Regions from separate parts of the Tenacibaculum sp. IMCC1 genome, predicted to be linked through region 1. Evidence: riboswitches for the same ligand, from Rfam matches in the RefSeq annotation. Region 1 holds a riboswitch; the other holds the start of a gene.
What was found. Region 1 has a riboswitch for cobalamin ahead of ACXIHB_RS02995 (TonB-dependent receptor plug domain-containing protein). Riboswitches for the same ligand answer to the same signal wherever they lie in the genome.
Positions count from the first base shown of each region.

Region 1 (8,060 bases):
CCATAATTGATACAAATTCGCCTTCTTTTATATGTAAATCTAATCCTTTTAAAACATGAAGTGAGTCTTTTCCTATAGGATAAGATTTGTGAAGATTTTCTATTCGAATCATAGTGTTAGTTAATTTTTAAGTAAAAAATAAATACTAATTCTTCTAATCTACTAATAAATTATTGTTAAATCATTATTTACTTTCTTACAAGACGCTTAATTTTGATTTATGTTACAAGTTAACACTTAATTTTTTGAAAAAAATTAAATATGAACAATTTACCTAGTAATAAAAAAGTGATTTTATTTGATGGTGTCTGTAATTTTTGCAACGATAGTGTGCTAAAAGTTATAAAATATGATGTTAAAAATCAGTTTGTTTTTACTTCTCTTCAATCGGATATAGGAAAAAAAATAACACAATATTTAGGGATAGACACTTCCAAGGTTGATTCTATTATTTTATACGAGCCAAATGTTGCTTATGATATTAAATCTACAGCTGCGCTAAAAATTATGAATGCTTTTGGTGGAGTTTGGAAATTAACGCAATTTTTTTTGATATTTCCAGAGAGTTTTAGAAACTTAGTATACGATTACATTGCTAAAAATCGCTATAAATGGTTTGGTAAAAAAGATGCCTGTATGGTTCCTTCTAAAGAAATACAAGAAAAGTTTTTATAAAAAACAAGCTCACCAAATTGGTGAGCTTATTCATAGCAATATTTCCCTTTTCTAGGGGACGACTTAATTAAAATAAATTTTTGAAGCTCCTACTCCTACTTTAGTTTTGTATACTTTAGCTTCTGTGTTTAAATCATAAACAGTTAAGTTAGATAGCTCAGAATTTGGAAATTCATAGCTAACAGTGTAAAGGTTATTATCCTTAACGTTCATTCCATATATTCCTCCTACTTCAACTCCTTCTGTTGCTAAAGCTGTATCTTCTTCATTTATTGAGTATACTTTTTCATCTTTTCCTTTATAATAATGTATTTTTCCATTTTCATATGCCATTAAACTTGCATTCTCTTTTGCTGGAAAATCAATACTCTTTATAACCTCATTGTTAGATAAATTAATAAAGGAAATAGAAGACGTAGTTCTGTCAATAACCTCCCAGCTTGAGTTATAAACTGGTTTACCTTCAGATAAAACAATTAAATTTCCTGCAGTATCAAAAGCCATTTCATCAGGATGATCATCCACTGTTATGGTTGAAATAGTATTGTTATTATTTAAATCTATTACAGAAACAATATTATTTGAACCATAGGCTCCTTTATGTGAAATATACAGCTTATTGTCTTTATTTAGTATTTGTTCTGGACCTATTTCAACATCAATTTTAGAATCAACCTCTAACGTATTTAAGTTAATAACTGTTACATAATCATCATCAATATCATTTCCCCACTGTGTTTCACCCCAATTTGTTACATATCCTTTTCCATTTACAATAGTCATATATCTTGGGTTTTTTAAATCTGTAGTAATTTGCCCCTTTTTTTCAAAAGTATATCGATCAACAACTACAATTGTATTCACATCATTTAAAATAATATAAGCTTCTGTCTCAGAAAAAGCTATTGATTGAATTAACCCTCCTAACAAAGCTCCATTCTTACCTGCGTAGATAAAGTTTTGAGATTCAGTCAACTCTTTATTCACATAAGAAATAGATCCATCTTTGTTTTTAAATACACCTTCCGCACTTACAATAACACCATTATCGTACTTGTCTCTAATTACTTCAACTATTTTGTCCTCACTAGAACAAGAAGTAAGAACTATACTTACTAAAAAAAGCTGTAAAAGTAGTTTTGTTATTTTCATTGGTTTAAAATTTATAATTTAAATTGATATTAAAATTTGTTCCTGGCATAGGACGTAAATTTGAGAAATAATACACTTTATTAAATATATTATTTAGCGTAAACCCTATGGTTGGAAGCTTTGTTTGTTTTGTGGATAAGTTAAAATTTACTCCTGCATTTTGAACATTCACAGGATCTAATGAGTAAAAATCTAAGTTTGTTTCATTAGTATATACCTTACTTTGATGTAAGCTCTGTATAAAAAAGTTAAACCTTTTATAATTATAATTGATGTTAAAATTTAACAAATGCCCAGGTGCATAAGGAAGTGTTTTTTTTGTTTCTGTGTTTTCTGCCAAAGTAAATGTATAGTTAGAAGAAAAATCAATAATATGCTCCCCTATCTCTTTCTTATAACTTACAAAAGTTTCTACACCCTTATTTATTACATCGTTTACGTTTCTTGGTCTCCATAAATTACTACCTCCTGTTGGCAACCAAAGAATTTTATCATTAATATAGATATAAAATAATGTAGATGTTATGTTTAAGTTTTTCTTTTTAAAAGAAACTCCTAACTCCCCTTGTTTTGAGCTTTCAGGTATTAAATTTAGGTTTCCTACTATAGGCCAATACATTTCATTATAAGTAGGAACTCGATAATTTGTTGAAAAATTGGCTAGAATGTTTAATTGATTAGCTAATCTATATTCTCCTCCTACGAATAAAGACAGAGGCACATTAAAATCTGAATTAATTTCTTTTCTAACTTGTAAATTCGTTATTAATTTTTCAATAGGCTGATATTTAACACTACCTACAAACGCTACAGAATTTCTTTTTTTGGTATTAATATCTGTATTCTCACCATTAATGTTTTCATACATAGTTTTGTAATTAAACGATAAAACATTAGATGGTTTATAAGTTAAAGAGTGATTTAATAAAGCAGTTTTAGATTTACCAAATCTATAATTTTCAGCGTCTTTATTTCCGTAATACCTATATTCCTGCGTTAGGTAAGCTAAGTTTAGTTCTTGTTTAAACTGAGAAGAAAATGCATATTTCCACTGTAGTAAGTTTCTTTGATTAAAATCTTCATTTCGTTCACTTCCAGCAGACGGGTTCGGCAATCCATCAGAAAACAAACGATTTCCGTAGTAAGCAGTCGAATAAAATGTTAAAGAGTTTACAGGACTAAACTTATAACCTATGACAAAATTAATTCCGTAGTTTTTGTAATTACCATTTTCATTAGTTAGTAGGTTTCCATAATCATCTTTATACCGCTCATCAATATATGTGTAATCATTATCGGAATAATTAAACGTAGAAGCTAATTTTATACTCCACTTATCTGTTCCTACTGAGCTTTTAAAAAAATTAGACGTTGTATTGTAACTTCCGTAAGAAGTAAATAATTGAAATTTTTGATGCTCTTTAAACAACAATTCATCTTTCAAGTGTACCGTACCACCAATGGCACCAGAACCATATTCAGCACTATTTCCTCCACTTTGAACAATGATATTATCATTCAAGCTTGCAGATAATGAATTAAAATCTGTTTGTCCGCTTCCTACAGCATTAATGGGAATACCATTCCATAAAACCAACGTATTTGAAGCCGATGTTCCTCTAAAACGAGCGGTACTCACACCTCCATTTCCATAATCTCTAAAAGCTATTGGACTATTATATCGTAGAAGGTTTGTTAAGTTGATAGGGTTTTTTGTTTGTTCTTTAACTCCAATCTTTAATTCTTTTGTAGCAATGCGTTTTTTTTCTACATTTCTCTTCCCGTTAACTATTACCTCTTTTAATTTATTTACAGTTATAGTATCTTTTTGAGAAAAAAGATTAGTTGTAAAAAACAGTATAAATATTATTGTTATTTTCTTCATTATACATTAAACTTTTATCCCGAAAGTTTTAATTAAATTATAATAATTGGCAGGTCTCCTGGCTTGCGTCTTGTAACATACCTTCCCATTAAAAAAACAGTGGTTTGAGTATTTGTTACAAGCTTAATAGCTTACAGTTGCGGGAACAGCTTCGGTTTTGCACCGAATTCCCTTTTAATTCTCTTTAACAGATGATTAAAGAAAAACCAAAAATCACGGCAAATGTATAGTATTCTTATAAATTAGCAACCATCAAATCATGATAATTTGCGAATTTTGTTTGTAAGTTTTCTGGAAGGGTATAATAAGCTGGATGAATCATTTTTGCCAAACATTCAATTCCTTCCACCAAAGTACCAGCAGAAGATTGTGTAAACATGGCAAAGTCGGCAATATATACTTGTTTATTTTTTACCGCTCTTAAAGACGTCCATTCTTCTCTCTCTTCTAAAAACTTCATGTCTTCAAGTGTTCTATCAATTCCGTATCCGCAAGGAGCAATAATCAATACCTCTGGATCGTATTTTACTATTTTATCCCAAGAAATTACAATACTATCTCCTGATGGATGCGATAACAAATCAATTCCTCCAGCAAAACCTATTTGATGAGGAATCCAGTGCCCACAGTTAAACAACGGATCAACCCACTCTAACAACATCACACTTTTCGACTGGATTCTGTGTTCACGTTGTACATCCACAATATCATAAATACGTTTTTTCAATCCACTCACATACGCCTCTCCTACCGCTTCCTGCTTCATAGCTTTTGCAATAGTTAACGCATTCTCAAAAACGTCTTCTAAGGAATTGGGAGTAATAGATATTAATTCTGGAACCTTAGGCAATTTATACGCCGATTTTGCCACAGATTCTGTATCTATCTGGCAAACATCACATACATCTTGTGTAAAAACAATGTCGGGTGCGATACTTTCCAAAACAGGTTCATCCACATAATACAAGGTCTTTCCTTCTGCCTTGGTTTTAGAAAAAATAGCCGTTATTTCTTTACTCGTTAACACTTTTCCTTCCAACTTATATCGAACAGCTACTTCTTTTTCTTGTAAAGCTACTTCTGGACACTCAAAAGTAATTCCGTTTAAATAGTTCTGTAAGCCCATGTCATAAATCATTTGGGTTACTGCTGGCATAAAAGAAGATACTGTCATAATTCGTGGTTTTAGTTCAGCAAAAATAAACAGTTCTCTATTTTAATTTGTTTTTTATTAAAAATCTTTCCAATCTTTGTGTCAATATAAAATACGATTTCATGATATATTATATCTCAGGAGGTGAACGCTCAGGTAAAAGTAGCTATGCTCAAAAGCTAGCCGAATCTTTATCTGACACCCCTATTTACCTAGCCACTTCTCGTATTTGGGATGACAATTTTCAGCAACGAGTTGACAGACATGTTGCTGATAGAGATGAACGCTGGACCACTGTTGAAGAGGAAAAATGGTTAAGCAACGTGATTGCTGAAAAACAAACGGTGGTTATCGATTGTGTAACGCTGTGGCTAACGAACTTCTTTGTAGACACAAAATATGATATTGAAAAAGCATTAGAAATCGCCAAAGAAGAAATCAATAAACTGGTAGAAATTGATGCCAATATTATCATCATTTCCAATGAAATTGGTATGGGATTACATGCCAACTCCGAATCTGGTAGAAAATTTACACAACTACAAGGCTGGACGAACCAACACATAGCTAAACTAGCTGATAAAGCTACTTTTATGGTATCTGGACTTCCTTTAACTTTAAAATAACACATGACAACAACAATAACTCCCCTATCAAAAGATTTACAGAACGAACTTCAAGAAGAAATCAACTTCAAAACCAAGCCAATTGGTGCTTTAGGGAGTTTAGAAAAAATCGCCATGCAAATTGGTTTAATTCAAAATACCACTACACCTGTACTCTCAAAACCTACTATTATGGTTTTTGCAGGAGATCATGGAATTGCTACCACAGGAAAAGTGAGTCCGTACCCACAAGAGGTTACGCAACAAATGGTGTTTAACTTTTTGCAAGGAGGTGCTGCTATTAATGTGTTTTGTAAACAGAATAACATTCATTTAAACATTATAGATGCTGGTGTAAATGCTGATTTTGAAGAGCATCCACAACTTACCAATGCCAAAATAGCAAAAGGGACACAAGATTATAGCACTACCAAAGCCATGACGCTAGAACAATGCCAAGAAGCTTTAGAAAAAGGAAGACAATTGGTAAGAAAGGTGTATAGCGAAGGTTGCAATGTTATTGGTTTTGGTGAAATGGGGATTAGCAACACATCATCTGCGGCTTTGTTAATGAGTTATTTTACCAATACACCTATTGAAAACTGTGTGGGTAGAGGTACTGGAGTGGATGACAAAGGACTACAAACAAAAGTCGACACATTATGTGAAGTTTATAAGTTACACGCCGATTCTATTTCAACTCCTATAGAAGCCTTAACTGCTTTTGGCGGATTTGAAATTGTAATGATGTGTGGAGCCATGTTAGAAGCTGCTTCTTTAAAAATGACTTTACTTATTGATGGTTTTATTGTGACTGCTGCCCTATTAGCGGGGCATGCCATGGAATCTGATATTCTGGACTATTGTATTTTTTGTCATAATTCAGGAGAACAAGGGCATCAAAAAATGTTAGCCTTCTTAAATGCTGAACCGCTTTTAAATTTAGGCTTACGTTTAGGGGAAGGAACAGGTTGTGCAGTTGCCTTTCCTATTATTCAATCGAGTGTAAACTTTTTAAACGAAATGGCGACTTTTAAAAGTGCCAATGTTAGCGAAGCTTAGTTATGATAAAAAGACAAATCCATTATTTTTTAACTGCTGTATTGTTTTTCACACGCATTCCGTGTCCTAAATGGGTAAATCATTCTCCTGAAATACTCAACAAAAGCAGTCGTTATTTTTCTTTAGTAGGTATTGTAGTGGGAAGCATTTCGGCACTAACCTATTTTGCTTCTTCTTATATTTTTCCTACGGATATTGCGATTGTAATTAGTATGATTAGTTCTATTTGGATTACAGGAGCTTTTCATGAAGATGGATTTGCCGATGTTTGTGATGGTTTTGGCGGCGGATGGACCAAAGAAAAGATTTTAACCATTATGAAAGATTCCAGACTCGGAACTTTCGGAGTAAGCGGTTTGGTCTTTATCCTAGCTATAAAGTTTTTAGCTCTATATCATTTACAAAACCTATCCATTGATTTAATTTTAGTAATTATCTCAGGACATAGTATTAGCCGATTTATCGCTACGGTTTTATTATATACACATGACTATGTAAGAGATATTGACAGTTCTAAAATAAAACCAACCACCAAACAAATGAGTAGTAAATCGCTACTCATATCAGCTATTTTCGGAGTAGTTCCCTTATTTTTCTTTCAAAAACCAACGGTATTTTTAGTATTACTTCCATTATTGCTCACCTATTTTTATATGGGGCACTTTTTTAAAAAATGGATTGGTGGTCAAACAGGAGATTGCGCTGGTGCTTTGCAACAAGTATCTGAAATTGTTTTTTATCTAAGCCTGCTCGCCTTATGGAAGTTATTTTAGTACGACACACAACGCCTGATATTTCCAAAGGTATATGTTATGGTCAGGCAGATATTAACGTTACCACAACTTTTGAAGAAGAAGTGAGCAGTATTCTAAAAAAAGTTCCTGTTAACGATGCTGATGTAACGTATTACAGCAGTCCCCTAAAACGCTGTAAACTTTTAGCTAAAAAACTTTCAGCTAACGTAATTTTTGACAACCGATTGAAAGAACTCAATTTTGGTGATTGGGAGCTACAAAAATGGAACGATATTGATAAAAAAGAACTCGATATTTGGATGAATGATTTTGTAAAAACTCCTGCTAAAAACGGAGAATCTTATATCGATTTACACAAGAGAACTACCAATTTTTTAACCGAATTAACAACCAAAAATCATCAAAAAGTTGTGCTTGTTACCCATGCTGGTGTAATGAGAAGCCTTTGGGCGTATATGAATGAAATTCCGTTGGAAAAATCATTTGAATTAAAACTAAATTACGGAGATACTCTAACCTTCCACTTATAAAAACATCTTACTATGAAACGTTATTTACTTATTTTTTCTTTATTCCTTCTGTTGGCACAGTGCAAGCAAGAAACTAAAAAAACTACCGAAAAGAAACCTGCTAAAAGCACTGTAAAATATGCCAAAGGGTTTGATATTATCTTAGAAAACGAAGTGAAAAAATTAGTGATTAAAAAAGCTTTTCAAAGCTCTCACGACCTATATTCTTATACGCTTACCGATAAAACCGACCTTTCTAAAAAT
Region 1 is NZ_CM142818.1:620,777-628,836, forward strand. Features, by position in the region: gene ACXIHB_RS02980 (ABC transporter ATP-binding protein) at 1-112, opposite strand, end outside; gene ACXIHB_RS02985 (thiol-disulfide oxidoreductase DCC family protein) at 262-675, shown strand; gene ACXIHB_RS02990 (YncE family protein) at 739-1,827, opposite strand; gene ACXIHB_RS02995 (TonB-dependent receptor plug domain-containing protein) at 1,832-3,712, opposite strand; cobalamin riboswitch at 3,744-3,938, opposite strand; gene ACXIHB_RS03000 (ABC transporter substrate-binding protein) at 3,948-4,886, opposite strand; gene ACXIHB_RS03005 (bifunctional adenosylcobinamide kinase/adenosylcobinamide-phosphate guanylyltransferase) at 4,988-5,491, shown strand; gene cobT (nicotinate-nucleotide--dimethylbenzimidazole phosphoribosyltransferase) at 5,495-6,532, shown strand; gene ACXIHB_RS03015 (adenosylcobinamide-GDP ribazoletransferase) at 6,535-7,305, shown strand; gene cobC (alpha-ribazole phosphatase) at 7,290-7,817, shown strand; gene ACXIHB_RS03025 (ABC transporter substrate-binding protein) at 7,830-8,060, shown strand, end outside.

Region 2 (8,060 bases), 940 kb from region 1:
ATCTCCTTTTCAAAATATAACGAGTTATTAAATAAGTTTCCCTTATTAGAAAAATATTTTAGAAGTATATATGAAACCGCATACGGAGCTGCTTTAATGCGTTTAAAATACATTAACAGTTACTCTAAAGAAGATATCTTTTTTAGATTTAGAAAAGACTTCCCTGATTTTGTACAACGAGTACCTCAATATTTATTAGCTAGTTTTTTAGGATTAACTCCTGAATATTTAAGTGAAATTAAAAGAAAATAGTTATTCTTAAGTTAGTTTATTTTTTACTAAAACATACTTAACTACCTTTGCATTTATATTAATTTAAGGGCATAATAGCATTATGAAAAACATGAAAAAAATTGTCGTTGTTGGCGGCGGTTTTGCTGGGTTAGAACTTATAAAAGGGTTAGGAAATTCTGAAAATTATCAAATTATTTTAGTAGATAGTAATAACTATAATTTCTTTCCTCCTTTAATCTACCAAGTATCCACAGGTTTTATGGAACCTTCTGCAATTAGTTATCCATTCAGAAAAATTTTAAGAAAATTTAAAAATGCTCGTTTCCGTCTGGGTACTCTTGAAAAAGTTGTTCCAGAAGAAAATAAAATAGTGGTAAGTAATGGAGAAATAGCATATGATATCTTAGTAATGGCTACTGGTACAGAAAGTAATTTTTTCGGAAACAAAAACATTGAAAAGTACAGTTTACCAATGAAAACTATTAGTGACGCCTTGTCACTTAGAAATGTTATTTTAACTCGATTTGACCGTGCTACTAGAATTCACAATCCTGAAGAAAGAAAGAAGTGTTTAACTTTTGTTATCGCTGGTGCTGGTCCTACTGGGGTTGAACTTTCTGGTATTTTATCTGAAATTAAAACTTCAATTATCATAAAAGATTATCCAGAGTTAGATAAAAATGATTTTGGAGAAATTCATCTTATTGATGGTCAAAGCTCTGTATTAGCTCCAATGTCTAAAAGAGCACAAAAATATACCTCTAAAAAGTTAAGTGAACTCGGAGTAACATTAACGATGAACACCATGGTTAATGATTTTGATGGTGAAACTGTATATTTATCAAACGGAGAAGAAATACATACTAAAAACCTTATATGGGCTGCCGGTGTATCTGCTAAAACATTTGATGGTTTTTCAAAAGAAAGCTTTGGTGCTGGTAGAAGGTTAAAAACAAATCAGTTCAATCTAGTACATTCATATGATAATATTTATGCTTTAGGTGACTGTGCTTTGATTTTAGGAGATGAAAGCTATCCTAAAGGACATCCTCAATTAGCACAACCTGCATTACAACAAGCTAGAAACTTAGCTAAAAACCTTTCTAGAAAAGATACAAACTGGAAAACTTTTCAATATAATGATAAAGGTTCATTAGCTATTATTGGAAGAAATAAGGCTGTATTAGATTTCCCAGGACAAAAACAATCATTAAAAGGTTTTGTTGCATGGTTAATTTGGATTTTTGTACATATTATGGGGCTTGTAAACTTCAAAAACAAAGTAAGAACTCTATACAACTGGTTAGGCTATTACATATACAAAGACCAATATTTTAGAATGATTATTAAACCTACTCAAAGAGATACTAAATAAAATACGCATGAAAAATTTAAGCATTGTAGTAATACTACTTTTTACAATTATTACTGTTGGTTGTAATTCAGAAAAATCGAAAACCAATAAAAAAACAGAAGAAGTTGAACAAGTTGTATCTCCATCTGACACACTAACTAAACACCTAAAACCATTTAATCCTAATTTACCAACTATTGGACTTTTAATGTTTAATGGGGTTTTACAAGGAGAAGTTATAGCAACGTCAGATGTATTTGGAAAAGCAGATAAAGATGGCAAACAACTTTTTAATGTAGTAGCTATTGCTGAAACAGCTAAACCCATTACTACTGAAGAAGGAATGCATTTTGTTCCTGACTATACTTTTGAAAACTGTCCTAAACTAACGGCTTTGTTTGTACCAAGTGCTTACGACATGTATGCACAAGTACATAATAATAAAGTTGTAGATTTTATAAAAACAAAAAATCAAGAAACCCAATACACTGTTAGTAATTGTGCTGGAGCTAATTTAATTGGTAAATCTGGTATAGCAGATGGTCATAAAATTGTAACATGGATTGGCGGCGGTGAGCAACTACAAAAAGACTACCCAAATTTAAAAGTGCAAAACGACAGCTTGGTGACTTTTGTTAAAGACGGTAAGTTTTTATCTTCAAACGGAAATTTAGCAAGTTATATTTCAGCGTTAGAACTTCTCGAAATTATGACAAATACTGAACATAGAAAATTTGTTGAAAGCTATCTATACTTGGATCAACTTAAAAACTGGAAAAAATAAACATTAATTATAAATTTTCTTTTTCAAATATAAGCATCAATTTATTGGTGCTTTTTTTTATTACCAGTTCTAAAAAAATAATACATACATTTACCCCGATAAGTTCTTTACATACTTCATCAACCGAAAAGGTTTTACTTAACTGTAGATTAATAGGGAATCGTGTGCAAATCACGAACTGTCGCGCAACTGTAAGTAACACACCAAAAGTTTTTATCCTAGTATATCCACTGCCAAAAGCGGGAAGGATGATAAAAGCTGTTATAAGTCAGGAGACCTGCCTATTCGGATATTGACAATGCTTTCGCGATTTGAAGCTTTTGGGTCATACCGATGATATATTTTTAACGCACACTTTCTTTATGAAATGCTGTGCTTTTTTGGTATGTCATTATTTTTCCTCAAACATCTTATCGTTTTTAGCATTTCGAAGCATCTAAAAGAGCTTTTAAAATTAATGTTTAATTATAAAAGTTTAAAAGAAAATGCAAACGCACATTCTTGGCTATCCGCGTATTGGTAGCAACAGAGAACTCAAAAAAGCCTGCGAGCAATATTGGTCAGGCAAAACTAGTTTACAGGAACTTCTTGAAACAGGAAGAAATATCTGTCAACAAAATTGGAAAACACAACAAGAAGCAGGCATAGACCTTATTCCTTGTAATGATTTTTCTTATTATGATCAGGTGTTAGACATGACGCTTACTGTTGGAGCTATTCCTAAACGTTACAATGAAGTAATGTTAAAAACTTCAAATTCTGAACTTGACCTTTACTTTGCTATGGCAAGAGGATATCAAAAAGATGATCTTGATATCACTGCTATGGAAATGACTAAATGGTTTGACACCAATTACCATTATATCGTTCCTGAATTTTATAAAAATCAGGAATTCAAACTATTTTCTAACAAAATTGTTAATGAGTTTGTCGGAGCTAAACAAGCAGGGATTAATGCTAAGCCTGTAATTATTGGTTTGGTTAGCTACCTTCTTTTAGGTAAAGAAAAAGAAGAAGGTTTTGATAAATTAGATTTAGCCCCAAAACTACTCCCTGTGTATATTGAAATTCTCCAAGAACTTCAAACACAAGGTGCAGAATGGATTCAGTTTGACGAACCTTTTTTAGCATTAGATTTGAGTGAAAAAGCCAAAGAAACCTATCAATTTATCTATAATGAGATTAGAAAAAAGTTTCCTAAACTAAAGTTTATAGTTACTACTTATTTTGAAGGTTTAAAAGATAATCTTTCTTTAGCTAATACACTTCTTATAGACGCATTGCATATCGACTTAGTTCGTTGCGAAGAACAGCTAGATGATGTATTGAACACTCTTCCTAAAAATAGAATCTTATCGTTAGGTGTTGTAGATGGAAGAAACATTTGGAAAAATGACTTTGAAAAGTCATTACAGCTAATAAAAAAAGTCACTGATAAGTTAGGTTCTGAAAAAACCTTTATTGCTTCTTCTTGTTCTTTGTTGCATTCTCCTTGTGATTTAGATTTAGAGATCTCTCTTGACACTGACATTAAACAATGGCTTTCTTTTGCTAAACAAAAACTTACCGAAGTAAGCTTATTAAAAGAGTTATCTGAAAACACTAGTGATGAAAATATTTTAAATGCTTATGAAGAAAATAAAAAAGCTATTGCCAATAGAAAATCTTCAGCATTAATCCATCATAACGATGTAAAACTACGTGTTGATTCCATTAACGAAACAGATTCTAGAAGAAAAAATAGTTTTTTAATTCGTAAAGAAGCACAAGAAAAAGTATTGAATTTACCGCTATTCCCTACTACAACCATTGGTTCCTTCCCTCAAACTAAAGAAGTAAGAAGCTGGAGAGCTCAATTTAAAAAAGGTATCTTAAGTAGTGAAGATTACAAGTATTTGCTAAAAGAAGAAACTCAAAAAACCATTCAATGGCAAGAAAAAATAGGGTTAGATGTATTAGTTCATGGTGAGTATGAGCGAAACGATATGGTAGAGTATTTTGGTGAACAACTTGCTGGAGTTACATTTACTAAAAAAGGTTGGGTTCAAAGTTATGGTAGTCGTTGTGTAAAACCTCCTATTATTTATGGGGATGTATACAGACCACACCCAATGACTGTTTATTGGTCACAATACGCACAATCTTTAACTGACAAATGGGTTAAAGGAATGCTTACAGGCCCTGTTACTATTTTACAATGGTCGTTTGTGCGTGACGATCAACCTCGAAGCATTACTTGCCAACAAATTGCACTGGCTATACGTGATGAAGTTAGAGACCTAGAAAATGCTGGTATTAGAATTATTCAAATTGATGAGCCTGCTATAAGAGAAGGTTTACCATTACGAAAATCAGGGTGGAATGATTATCTAAAATGGGCTATTGAAGCTTTTAAAATTTCTTCTTGTGGTGTAAATGACGCTACACAAATACATACACATATGTGTTATTCAGAGTTTAACGACATTATTCAAAGCATTGCTGAGATGGATGCCGATGTAATTACTATTGAATGTTCTCGCTCTCAAATGGAGTTGTTAAACGCTTTTGCAGATTTCAAATATCCGAATGAAATTGGACCTGGGGTTTATGACATCCACTCACCAAGAGTTCCTTCAAAAGAAGAAATGGTTGAATTACTACAAAAAGCACAAAAAGTTATTCCAGCTTCTCGTCTTTGGGTAAATCCTGATTGTGGTCTTAAAACTAGACATTGGGATGAAACTGAAAAAGCTTTAATAGCTATGGTTTCAGCTTCAAAAGAAGCCTCTTTAAGCTATAATGCTAACACCTTAGAAACTGTAAATTAATAATAAAGTGCCTGAAAAGAATATTTCAGGCACTAATTATACTAACATATATAAAATGACCACAGAAGAAAAAATAACAAAGTCGGAAACACGTATTTTCAAAGCCGTATTTCCAAATACAACCAATCATTATGACACCCTTTTTGGAGGAACCGCTATGCAACTAATGGACGAAGTTGCTTTTATTACAGCAACACGATTCTGCAGGCAAAAAGTTGTAACCGTAAGTAGTGATAAAATTGATTTTAAAAAGCCTATCCCTGCTGGAACTATTATTGAATTAGTAGGAAAAGTAAGTTATATAGGTAACAAAAGTTTAAAAGTTACTGTTAAAATTTTTACTGAACAGATGTACTCTCAACATAGAGAAAAAGCCATTGAAGGTGAATTCACCTTTGTTGCTATTGATGAAAATAAAACCCCTATTGCTGTCATAAAAACTGGCACTAAAGAACTACATTACTCACAAGAACATAACTAAAACTAAACAGAAATTTTGAAAATACAACCTCACAAAAGATTACATCTTCAAATAAAAATCTTTCGTAAGGTTAATATAGGCATCAGTGTACTGGTGCCTTTTTGTTTCTATTATCAACTCTTCTTCTTGGATTGTAGTCTCTACAAAGGACATTTCTAATAAACTACGTTTGATTTCAGTAGTAGGAGCTCCTTTTACTCGACAAACTCTGTGTAGGTATAAATTATGATTTTTAGCTAGTTCTATAAAATTTTCTTCTTCTTTAAATGGTATAATAGTTGAAAACTTCCCATACTCGGACAATATTTCACTCACTCCTTTCAATAGCTCTTCAAAAGATAATGAACTCGTAAAGCGCGCTTTGTTTCGCGCTACATCCTCTGTTTCGTAGTTATCAGTATAAAATGGAGGATTGGATACAATTATATCATACTCTTCTTCATCTTCAGACATTTCTTCTGCAAATTCCACAAAAGAAGCATTGTAACAAAAGAGTCTATCTCCCCAATCAGACTGCTCAAAATTCTCAACCGTTTGCTCATAAGCGTTTGTATCAATCTCAACTGCATCAATAGTCATCGCATCACTTCGTTGTGCTAACATTAACGAAATGATTCCTGTACCAGAGCCAACATCTAATATTGTGTCTGGAAACTCTCCTAAATTACACCATGCTCCTAATAATACAGCATCAGTACCTATTTTCATCGCTGTTTTGTCTTGATGCACTGTAAACTCTTTAAATTTAAATGGTTTCATTTATAAAAATCTTCCAAGAATTTTTTCTGCATTGAAGAACAAATACAACACAACAATTAATAAAACTACTAAAAACAACCCTCTTTTAGGATTCCCTCTTTTTCGATTACCGAAACGTCTTTTAAACTCCATTTCTTTATTTTCTAATTTCTACATTAATCACGTAAAATATCACGTTATAATTTTTGTTCCTCGTAACATTTCTCTTTTACCTGGAGGCCCGGGTAAACGCTCAACATCAAAACCTACTGCTTGCATTGCTCGTCGTACACTTCCCTTTGCTGAATAAGTTACTAAAACACCCTCTGGTTTTAACGCAGCAAACATAATTCTAAAAATATCCTCAGTCCACAAATCGGGTTGTACTCTTGCTCCAAAAGCATCAAAATAAATCAAATCAAAACTATTCTCATCGGTAATTTCAGCAAAAAATTGTTTGCGTTTAGTTAATGAAAAATTGGGAGTAATGTTGTGTTTTTCTTCCCAAGAAACTTCGTGAATTTTTTCAAAAAATTCTCTTTTATCATCGGCGTCCAACTCCGCAACATAATTTAATTTTGCTACTTCTTCTTTAGCTACAGGATATGCCTCTACTCCAACATAATCAATCTCCTTTTTAGCTTCCAATAACGTGATAAAAGAATTAAGTCCTGTACCAAAGCCTATTTCTAGAATAGAAACATTTTTTGCATCTACATACTTTAATCCATTTCTAATGAATACATGATAGGCCTCTTGTATCGCTCCGTGTTTAGAATGATATTGTTCATTCCACTCTGGCAAATGAATGGTTGTGGAACCATCTGACGTTATGATAATTTCTCGTTTTATAACTAAACTATTTAATCAGTAATTTTTTAATCCTAGGTATTGGTCCAGTGCAAGTTGTTTTATGGCAGGCAATACAACTATTTACAGCTTTGTTGAAATTTTGCTTTATAGAATCTTTTGAACCCAAATATACTTGCTGTATATTTTGAATATATAATTTTGAAAAAGCTTCAAAACTTGCATTTCTATCTGCTGGGTCTGTTAAAACAGCACTATGAATATTCAAGTAAGTTTCAGGAAAGTCACCTATTGGCTCTCCTTCTAAAATCTTATTTTTAACGGTCATATTCCCTTCGTACATAGCATTCATTAAAGCTGCCATTTCAGAAGACTGATACATTATAAGTTCCTCTTTTGGTTGTTTCTTTTCCTCTTTGCAAGAAAAAAGCACCAAAGACATCAATAAAACAATAATTAATTGTTTCATTATTTTTTCATTAACACTCCATCTGCTTCAAAAGCATAGGTGTATTTTGGTTCTATAATTTTTGCTATTTCTTCTTCTGATTTTCCTGCATCTTTAGCATAATGTTGTAATTCATCAACAGAAATCTCAGTAACAAAAGCTTTACCGTTTACTACCACTTCTTTATTATCTGCATTTAAAGGCATGAAAAAACCATAATCTTTAAAACGCACCATTGACTCTTGTTCTTCCCCTAAATCTAACTTCATCCAACACCCTTTTTTCTTACACACTTCATTTATCGTTGAAGTAAATTTTATGTTTAGAGTATCCCCTTTTTTTAAGTTTTTGAATTTTATTCGCATTTCTTCAGCAGAAATAGCATTGCTATCTGTAATCTC
Region 2 is NZ_CM142818.1:1,558,395-1,566,454, forward strand. Features, by position in the region: gene ACXIHB_RS07250 (Crp/Fnr family transcriptional regulator) at 1-252, shown strand, start outside; gene ACXIHB_RS07255 (NAD(P)/FAD-dependent oxidoreductase) at 335-1,609, shown strand; gene ACXIHB_RS07260 (DJ-1/PfpI family protein) at 1,617-2,372, shown strand; cobalamin riboswitch at 2,485-2,671, shown strand; gene metE (5-methyltetrahydropteroyltriglutamate--homocysteine S-methyltransferase) at 2,858-5,182, shown strand; gene ACXIHB_RS07270 (acyl-CoA thioesterase) at 5,238-5,663, shown strand; gene ACXIHB_RS07275 (tRNA1(Val) (adenine(37)-N6)-methyltransferase) at 5,703-6,422, opposite strand; gene mnmC2 (tRNA (5-methylaminomethyl-2-thiouridine)(34)-methyltransferase MnmC2) at 6,594-7,253, opposite strand; gene ACXIHB_RS07285 (acetolactate decarboxylase) at 7,261-7,680, opposite strand; gene ACXIHB_RS07290 (DUF4920 domain-containing protein) at 7,680-8,060, opposite strand, start outside.
Region 2: another riboswitch for cobalamin. It lies ahead of metE (5-methyltetrahydropteroyltriglutamate--homocysteine S-methyltransferase); the one in region 1 lies ahead of ACXIHB_RS02995 (TonB-dependent receptor plug domain-containing protein).